2 regions of the Methylobacterium sp. WL12 genome follow, and region 2 is predicted to be linked to the other one. Evidence: predicted binding sites of a transcription regulator. Region 2 holds the regulator's gene; the other holds the start of a gene.
The links. The regulator PhoB, encoded in region 2, activates phosphate uptake and scavenging genes when phosphate is short. The targets are predictions, from matches to a motif close to TGTCATNNANCTGTCAT.
Positions count from the first base shown of each region.

Region 1: a site for PhoB is predicted at 3,889-3,905, ahead of FV226_RS05355 (NAD-glutamate dehydrogenase). Genes of this name have one in related genera too.

Region 1 covers NZ_VRUW01000008.1:49,786-54,695, forward strand. The annotation lists gene FV226_RS05330 (serine hydrolase domain-containing protein) at 1-942, shown strand, start outside; gene FV226_RS05335 (DUF2147 domain-containing protein) at 1,016-1,660, opposite strand; gene FV226_RS05340 (bestrophin family protein) at 1,832-2,752, shown strand; gene FV226_RS05345 (GNAT family N-acetyltransferase) at 2,810-3,340, opposite strand; gene FV226_RS05350 (hypothetical protein) at 3,431-3,637, opposite strand; gene FV226_RS05355 (NAD-glutamate dehydrogenase) at 3,967-4,910, shown strand, end outside.
Region 2 covers NZ_VRUW01000052.1:8,367-13,276, forward strand. The annotation lists gene pstA (phosphate ABC transporter permease PstA) at 1-673, shown strand, start outside; gene pstB (phosphate ABC transporter ATP-binding protein PstB) at 724-1,542, shown strand; gene phoU (phosphate signaling complex protein PhoU) at 1,574-2,287, shown strand; gene phoB (phosphate regulon transcriptional regulator PhoB) at 2,350-3,051, shown strand; gene FV226_RS17965 (protein-disulfide reductase DsbD domain-containing protein) at 3,048-4,910, opposite strand, start outside.

The sequences.
Region 1 (4,910 bases), on a different contig from region 2:
CAGCTCGACGACCCGGTCTCGCGCTTCCTGCCGGAATTCTCCGAGATGCGGGTCGCGACCGGCGGCAACCGCGCCAAGCTCGAGACCGAGCCGGCCCGCCGCCCGATCACCATCCGCGACCTGCTCACCCATACCGGCGGCCTGACCTACGGCTTCATGGAATCGACCCTGGTCGACGCGCTCTACCGGCAGCAGGGCGCCGACTTCCTGCGGCCGGATGCGAGCCTCGCCGAGGTGGTGGCCACGGTGGCTTCGCTCCCGCTGCTGTCGCAGCCGGGCGAAGCCTGGAACTACAGCGTCTCGACGGACGTGCTCGGCCACCTCGTGGCCGTCGTCTCGGGACGCGACTTCGCGGATTACCTGCGCGAGGCCGTGATCGCGCCGCTCGGCATGGTCGACACCGACTTCTTCGTGCGCCCCGACAACCTTGGACGCTTCGCGGCGAACTACGTCTACGATCGCAGCCGCACGCTCACGCTCTACGACGATGCGGTCGAGACCACCTTCGCCAAGCCGCCGGCGATCGCGGGCGGCGGCGGCGGCCTCGTCTCGACGGCCTCGGACTACATGCGCTTCTGCCGGTTCATCCTGAACAAGGGCGAACTCGACGGCTTACGCCTGCTCGGACGCAAGACGGTCGAGCTGATGACCATGAACCACCTGCCCGGCGACCTCGCCGCGATCGGTACGCCGCGGTTCGCCGAGTCGTCCTATCACGGCATCGGCTTCGGGCTCGGCTTCTCGGTGATGCTCGATCCGGCCAAGGCCCAGATCGTCGGCACGCCCGGCGAGGTCGCCTGGGGCGGCATGGCCTCGACCGCGTTCTGGATCGACCCGGCCGAGGACCTCGCCGTGGTGCTGCTGACGCAGCTCGTCCCGTCGTCGGCGTTGCCGATCCGCAAGGAACTGCGGGTGCTGACCTACGCCGCTTTGGTCGATTGAGACCTGATCACGTGATCCGCTGTCGCCTTCGATCCGATCGCGCCGCCGAGGCGCGATCGGTTTAGGCCATGGACTATTCGGCGGCGGGGGCGGCCGTGGTGCCGGCCGGGGCCGGCTTCGCGCCGGGCTTCGGCGCGGGGGGCTTGGCCGCGTTCGCGCCGGTCGCGGCGGGCTTGCCGGCCATGTATTCCGGATCGGTGCGCGGGCCGCCCGGGCCGTTGGTCGGCCCGGTCATCTGGCCGGCGACCACGTCGGTCACCCGGTTCCAGGTCTGCGACTTGCATAGGAACGCGATCAGGCAGCCGCGGACGGTGAGTTCCTCCGGCGTGTCGGACCAGATCGTCACGTCGTAGGACTTGCCGTCCTCGGAATTGTAGATCTTGCCCTCGTAGTGGGCGTCGGCGTTCGGCTTCAGCCCCATGATGAGCTGGTGGCCGAGCGAGGCGCGGGCCTGCTTGCTCGCGTCGGGGTTCTTGAAGTCGACCCGCGGCTGGCCCTTGTCGTTGAGCGGCACCTTCAGCCACACGACGTAGCCGCACAGGCTCTTGTTGCTCGGGCCGCACTTCTCCACCCGGATGCGGGCGCGCCCGTCCTCGGTGAGCCACGTGCCGCTCGGGTCCGCAGGCGTCGCCGCATGGGCGACGCCGGTCAGCATCGCCAGCGCCATCGCACGTCCGGCCCAGGCGCCGATTCCCGCGCCGATCCGTCGAACCGTCATACCCATTACTCCTTAGCCGCGCGCCGGCTGCGTGGCCTTGGCCCGTCGGCGTGCACGATCTCTCAGGCCCGCCAATCCGCTCCGAACATGACGGGATCATGGCCGTGCGGCGGCTCGCAGGGGACGCGCGGCCGATGACGGGGGCGACCCGGACGGCTAAGCCTACCGTCCATGATCGTTCGCCCGCGCCCCAACCTCTTCGCCATCCTGTTCACCCTGCGCGGCTCGATCCTGCCGCGGGTGGCGCTGAAGGTCCTCGGGCTGACGGCCTTCGCCGCCCTGGTGGTCGCCGTCGAGCAGCGCGTCCCGGACAAGTTTCCGGTGACGGCGGGGATCGGGCCCTTCACCCTGATCGGGTTGGCGCTGTCGATCTTCCTGAGCTTCCGCAACAACGCCTGCTACGAGCGCTGGTGGGAGGCCCGGAAGGCCTGGGGGGCGCTCATCGTCGAGGTGCGCGGCTTGAGCCGGACCCTGGTCGCGCTGCTGCCCGGCGACGCGCGCGCCGGCCTTCGCCGGTCGAGCCTGCGCCGGGTCGTCGGCTTCGGCCACGGCCTGCACGCGCGGCTGCGCGGCCTCGACGAGGCGGCGGCCGTCACGCCCTGGCTGCCGCCGGCCGAGGCGGCGCGGCTGCGCGCCTGCCCGAGCCCGACCGATGCGGTGCTGGCCGGCCTGACCCGCGACCTCGCGGACGCGTATCGCGACGGGCACCTCACCGACGTGCTGTTCGGCCTCCTCGAGCGCAAGGTCTCGGACCTGTCGGCGATCCACACCGCCTGCGAGCGCATCCACGGAACGCCCCTGCCCTTCGCCTACACGCTGCTGCTCTACCGCACGGCGTGGCTCTACTGCCTGCTGCTGCCATTCGGCCTGTCGGCCTCGCTCGGCTGGGCGACGCCGGTCGCGACCATGCTGGTGGCGTACACCTTCTTCGGCCTCGACGCGCTCGGCGACGAACTCGAGGAGCCCTTCGGCCTCGAGGCGAACGACCTGCCCCTCGACGCGATGCTGCGCACGGCCGAGCGCACGGTGCTCGACGCCCTCGGCGAGCCGCTGCCGCCTGCGATGGAGCCGGTGCGCTACCGGCTGGACTGAGCGGGCGGGACCTTCGCACACGGCGTTCGGCGTCCATTTTTTCGCGAAGTTGCGCGGTCACGCCCGCGTCGGGGCCATGTCCGGTCCGGGGCCGAGCCGCCGCTGCATCAGCACGGTGCCGAGCCAGCGCCCGTGCTTGTGGCCGACGTTGTCCAGCACGCCGACATGCGCGAAGCCCAGGGCCGCATGGAGGGCGGCCGACGTCTCCGAGCCCGGATCGGTGATCACCGCCACCATCACCCGCGCATCGATCGCCTCGCAGGCCGCGATCAGGGCCGCCAGGAGGGCGCGGCCCATCCCGAGCCCGCGCGCGGCCTCCGCGACGTAGACCGAATCCTCCACCGTCGAGCGGTAGGCCGCCCGCGCGCGGTACGGGCCGGCATAGGCGTATCCGCGAACGACGCCGTCCTGCTCGGCGACGAGGTAGGGGAAGCCGTCCGCGACCAGCGCCGACCGGCGGCGCGCCATCTCGGCCTCCGTCGGCGGCTCGACCTCGAAGCTCGCCGTGCCGTTCAGGACGGCGTCGGCGTAGATCCGGGTGATCGCGGGAATGTCGGCCTCCACGGCCGGCCGCAGGTTCGGCGTCATCGCTCCGCTCACGCAAAGAAGGGGCCGGCGCGCATGCGCCGGCCCCTCTGCCGTCAACCGTGCGGCGGCCGATCAAGGACCGCCCGTGGCTTACTCGGCCGCGGTCATCTCGGCGGTGAAGTGGCCGCACCAGTCCTGAGAAGCCACCACCGGCCACAGGCCCTTCGACTCGGGAGCCGGCTGGCTGACCGGAGGGTTGAAGCGGCACAGGCCCTGGTCGCCGGCGGCGGAGGCGCCGTTGGTCTTGTGGTCGTCGAAGAAGCGGCAGCTGTCGCAGGAGGCGTTGGTCGAGGTCATGGGGTCACTCCGGTTTTGGCGTCTGTCGCGAGCCCTGGAAACCGTCGCCGGCCCCGTTGCCCGTCTGCAGTTCTTAATTAGAACAACTCCAATGAAGCGTCAACCGGTCGGCGGGCGCGTTGTTCCCGCGCTCGCTGCGATCTGCGGAAACCGATCGCGGCATGGCGCCTGCTGGCCGGTGACGGACTGAGCGCGGAAACGCCGGTCGTTGCGGCCCGCCTGTCACCCGCTGCCGGTCCGTGGGCGGCGAGCGTCATCGACTCGCCATGGGCCCTCCCCTAACGTCCGGGGCGGAACCGGCGCCGGTGCCGGTTGGGAGGGTCCCGCCCATGGTGCTGGAAACCGAATCGGCCCTGGAATCGGCCACTGCGCTGGCCACGAGCGAGGCGAAATCCGCCCGCACCGACCTCATCGAGGCGGCGGCCTCGGTCGTCGGCGGGCGCGGCGGCCCGGGCGGCTTCGTCCGCGACCTGTTCGGGCGGGTGCCGCCGGAGGATCTGGCGCCCTACCCGGCCGAGGCGCTGGCCGACCTCGCGATCGCCGCCCGCGACCATCTCGCGATGCCCCGCGCCACCGGGTCGGCGGCGAACCTGCGCCTCGTCGACGTGGCTTTGCCCGCCCTCGGGCGCACCCGCGAGCTGACCGTCGTCGAGGTCGTCAACGACAACCGGCCCTACCTGCTCGATTCGACCCTGGCCGAGCTGACCGAGCAGGGCCTGACGCCCCACCTCGTCGCCCACCCGATCCTCGGCGTCGAGCGGGATGGGGCGGGCGCCCTGCTCCGCGTCGTCGGCGAGACCACGGCGGACGCCCACGGCGCGCTGCTGCGCGAGAGCTTCATCCACATCCACCTCGACCGGCTCGATGCCGGCGAGGCGCGCGAACGCCTCGAAGCCGGCCTCGCCCAGGTCTTCCGGGACGTGGCCCTCGTCACGGACGACAACGACGCGATGCTAGCGCGGCTGGCGGAGCTCGCCGAGGGCTACGGCCGCAACCCCCCGCCCCTGCCGGAGGGCGAGGTCGCCGAGGCGCGGGCCTTCCTCGAATGGCTGCGCGACGGCCACTTCACCCTGCTCGGCATGCGCGAGCACGCGCTGCCCGGCGAGGCCGCCACCGAGGCCGAGAGCCTCGGCATCCTGCGCGATCCCGGCCTCGCGGTGCTGCGCCGCGGCCGGGCGCTGGTCGACATGACGCCGGAGATCGTGGCCTTCCTCGAAGAGCCGCACGCGCTGATCATCACCAAGTCGAGCCTCAAGGCCCGCGTCCACCGGGC
Region 2 (4,910 bases):
GGAAGGCGGCGGCATCGCCAACGCCATCCTCGGCAGCCTGGTGCTCACCGGCATCGGCATCCTCGTCGCCACGCCGATCGGCCTGATGGCCGGCACCTACCTCGCCGAGTACGGCCGCGGCTCGAAGCTCGCCGAGGTGATCCGCTTCCTCAACGACATCCTGCTCTCCGCGCCCTCGATCCTGATCGGCCTGTTCGTCTACACCCTGATGGTGCGGCCGATGGGGAGCTATTCGGGCTGGGCCGGCGGCGTGGCGCTGGCGATCATCGCGACGCCGGTGATCGTGCGCACCACCGAGGACATGTTGCGCCTCGTCCCCGGGACGCTGCGCGAGGCCGGCGTGGCGCTCGGCGCCCCGATGTCGACGGTGATCCGCAGCGTGACGTGGCGGGCGGCGTCTGCCGGCATCGTCACCGGCATCATCCTGGCGCTCGCCCGCATCGCCGGCGAGACCGCGCCGCTGCTGTTCACGGCGCTCAACAACAACTCTTGGTTCAGCCGCGACCTGATGGGCGGCGTCGCGAACCTGCCGGTGATGATCTACCAGTTCGCGCTCTCGCCCTATCCGAACTGGCAGCAGCTCGCCTGGGCCGGCGCGCTCCTGATCACCATGACGATCCTGCTGCTCTCGGTCGTCGCCCGCTTCGTCATCAAGCCGCAGACCGCGCGCTGATGTCCATGGGGACCCTGAACCCGCCGCCGGCACCCACGAGGAACACGACGATGAACGCCGCCCCCGCGATCAGCGCTTCCCAGTTCGACGGCCGGAACCCGGCCGACGAGCACGCGCCCATCCGCATCGCCGCCAGGGAGCTGAACTTCTATTACGGGCAGTTCCATAGCCTGAAGAACATCAACCTCGACTTCCACGACCGCCAGGTCACCGCCCTGATCGGCCCGTCCGGCTGCGGGAAGTCGACCCTGCTGCGCACCTTCAACCGGATCTACAGCCTCTACCCGGAGCAGCGCGCCGAGGGCCAGGTGCTGCTCGACGGCCAGAACGTGCTCGACGCCAACGTCGACCTGAACGAGCTGCGCTCGCGCATCGGCATGGTGTTCCAGAAGCCGACGCCGTTCCCGATGTCGATCTACGACAACGTCGCCTTCGGCCTGCGCCTCTACGAGAAGCTGCCGAAATCCGAGCTCGACGGCCGCGTCGAGTCGGCCCTGCGCAAGGCCGCCCTGTGGGACGAGGTGAAGGACAAGCTCAAGCAGTCCGGCATGGGCCTCTCCGGCGGCCAGCAGCAGCGCCTGTGCATCGCCCGCACGGTGGCCCAGAGCCCCGAGGTGATCTTGTTCGACGAGCCGACCTCGGCCCTCGACCCGATCTCGACCGGGCGCATCGAGGAGCTGATCGAGCAGCTGCGCAGCGAGTTCACGATCGTCATCGTGACCCACAACATGCAGCAGGCCGCGCGCATCTCGCAGTTCACCGCCTTCATGTATCTCGGCGAGGTCATCGAGGTCGGTCCGACCAACCGCATCTTCATGAACCCGACCGTGCGTCAGACCCAGGACTACATCACCGGCCGCTTCGGCTGAGCCGCATACGGATCGATCGAGGACCAAGCCCATGCCCGGCCACATCGTCACGTCCTACGACACCGACCTCGAGGACCTGCGCCGCTCGATCTCCGAGATGGGCGGCGTCGCCGAGAAGATGATGACCGAGGCGACCGACGCCCTCGTTCGCCGCGACACCCAGCTCGCCCAGGCTGTGATCCTCGCCGACAAGCGCCTCGACACCCTCCAGCGTGAGATCGAGGAACGCTCGGTGCTGCTCATCGCCCGGCGCCAGCCGATGGCGATCGACCTGCGCGAGACGATCTCGGCGATCCGCGTCTCGGGCGACCTCGAGCGCATCGGCGACCTCGCCAAGAACATCGCCAAGCGCGTCGTCGCGATCAGCGACCAGGCCCAGGCGCAGAAGATCGTGCTCGGCGTGCAGCACATGAGCGACCTGGTGCAGGAGCAGCTCAAGGACGTGCTCGACGCCTATGCCAGCCGCGACATCTCGGCGGCCCACAACGTCTGGGAGCGGGACGGCGAGATCGACGCGCTCTACAACTCGCTGTTCCGCGAGTTGTTGACGTACATGATGGAAGATCCGCGCAACATCTCGTTCTGCACGCACCTGCTGTTCTGCGCCAAGAACGTCGAGCGCATCGGCGACCACACCACCAACATCGCCGAGACGATCCACTATCTCGCCACCGGCGAGAACCTCGCCGGCGACCGCCCGAAGAACGACGCGTCGAACTACGCGACGGTGACGCCCGGCGCCTGAGACGCCTGTCGGCGTCTCACGGCGGCCAAGGAAGTCGGGCGGCCCGCCCGGGAGTGCCCTGCATGCGTACGCGGATCCTGATCGTCGAGGACGAGGAGGCGCTCACCACCCTCCTGCGCTACAACCTCGAAGCCGAGGGCTTCGAGGTCGATTCCGCCGCCCGCGGCGACGAGGCCGAGTTGCGCCTGCAGGAGCAGGTGCCGGACCTGATCCTGCTCGACTGGATGCTGCCCGGCCTCTCGGGAATCGAGCTGTGCCGCCGGGTGCGGGCGCGGCGCGAGACGGCGTCCCTGCCGGTCATCATGCTGACGGCGCGCGGCGAGGAGGGCGACCGCATCCGCGGCCTCGGGACCGGGGCCGACGACTACATCGTCAAACCGTTCTCCGTGCCGGAGCTCCTGGCCCGGGTCCGCGCGCTGCTGCGCCGGGCCAAGCCGACCCATGTCGCGAACCTCCTGGAGGCCGGCGACATCGAGCTCGACCGCGACAGCCACCGCCTGCGCCGGGCGGGCAGCGAGATCCATCTCGGGCCGACCGAGTTCAAGCTGCTCGAATTCCTGATGCAGAGCCCCGGCCGGGTCTATTCCCGCGAGCAGCTCCTCGACGGCGTCTGGGGCCACGACGTCTACATCGACGAACGCACCGTCGACGTGCATGTCGGCCGCCTGCGCAAGGCCCTGAACCGCACCGGCGAAACCGACCCGATCCGCACCGTCCGCGGCTCGGGCTACGCCTTCGACGAGACGTTTTCGGGCGAAGATTAGGGCACCTTCGTTCCCGCGCCGTCGAGCCCCGCGCTGCGGCCCGTCGCCGTCACGGCGTCCAGCGCGCTCAGCATCGTGCCCTCGGTGAGGATCTGCGGCAGCACCGTCGGCTCGCCTGGCCCTGCGTAGAGCAGGTAGAGCGGCACGCCGCTGCGGCCGTGGCGCTCGAGCAGGCGGGTGATCTCCGGATTCTGGTTGGTCCAGTCGCCCTTGAGGTAGGTGACGTCGCGGGCGCGCATCGCTGCGCCGACCGCCGCCGTCCCGAGCGAGGTGCGCTCGTTGACCTGGCAGGTGATGCACCACGCCGCGGTCATGTTGACGAAGACCGGCCGGCCGCCGGCCAGCAGCGCGTCGAGGCGCGCCTGCGTGAACGGCTCGACGCCCTCGGCCCTGGCCTGGGCGCCCGGCGCGATCCGGTCGCGGTCGAGGGTGAGGGCGAGCGCCGCCACGCCGACGACGGCGAGCACCGCGAGGCCGCGGGCGAGCTGCGCCCGCACCGGGCGCGCGTCGCGGCCGAGTTCCCACGCCCAGGCGGAGAAGCCGAGCAGCACCAGTCCGATCAGCGCGGCGAGCAGGCCCTGCGGCCCGACCTGCTGGGCCAGCACCCAGACCAGCCAAGCGACCGTGGCGTAGATCGGGAAGGCCAGCGCCTGCTTCAGCACGTCCATCCAGGCGCCCGGGCGGGGCAGGGCGCGGAGCGCCGCCGGCCACAGGGTCAACGCCAGGAAGGGCAGGGCGAGGCCGAGGCCGAGGCTCGCGAACACCACGAGGCCGGCGGCCGTCGACTGCGTCAGCGCGAAGCCCACCGCCGAGCCCATGAAGGGGGCGGTGCAGGGCGTCGCCACCACGGTCGCGAGCACGCCGGTGAAGAACGAGCCTTCGAGCCCGGCCCGCCGGGTCAGCCCGTCGCCGAGGCCGGCGAGCCGCCCGCCGAGGTGGAGCATGCCCGACAGGCTCAGGCCCATGGCGAAGAGCAGGTAGGCCAGGGCGGCCACCACGGTGGGCGATTGCAGCTGGAAGCCCCAGCCGATCCCGGCTCCCCCGGCCTTCAGCGCGATCAGCAGCGAGGCCAGCGCCAGGAACGCCGCCAGCACGCCCGCCGTGTAGGCGAGCCCGTGCAGGCGAACCCGCCCTGGCGCCTCGCCGGAATGCTTCACCAAGCTGAGCACCTTGATCGACAGAACCGGGAAGACGCAGGGCATCAGGTTGAGGATCAGGCCGCCCAGCAGCGCGAGGCCGGCCGCGGTCCAGAGCGTCAGGGTCTCGGCCGGCTCGGTGCGCGGGATCGCCGGCGCCACGCTCGGCATCGCGCTGCCGGCCGCGAGCGGCGCCTCGTCGCCCAGCGCGAAGGCCTGGCGGACGAGACCGTCGCCGGTCTCCTCCTCGATCGCCAGCACGCCGGGCAGGCTCTCGGGCGCGGCGTCGGTGGGCGTCGCGCGGGTCAGCGTCAGGTGGAGGCCGGCCGCGTCCACGGTGAAGGGCTGCGGCGCGGCGTTCTCGATCGCCGTCTCGGAATAGGGAAAGAACGCCACCGCGCGGAGCCTGTCCGCGGCGAGGCCCGGCGCGTCGAGGTCGAGGGCGAGGCGGTCGCCCTGGCTCGACAGCCGCACCGGCCACGGCGAGGCCTTGGGCAGGGCGGCGCGGGCACGCACGAACAGCGCGGCGTTGGCCGGATCGGCCGCGGCCTCGCGGGCGACCGGCAGGGTCAGGGCGAGGTCGGCCGAGCCGGGGATGCATTCCTTCTCGCACACGAGATAGGTGAGCTTGCCCGCAAGCGTCACGGGGGCTGCCGGGTCGAGGCTCGGCGGCGGCGTCACCCGCACGAGCAAAATCGCCTCGCCCTCGTAGCCGAAGTTCAT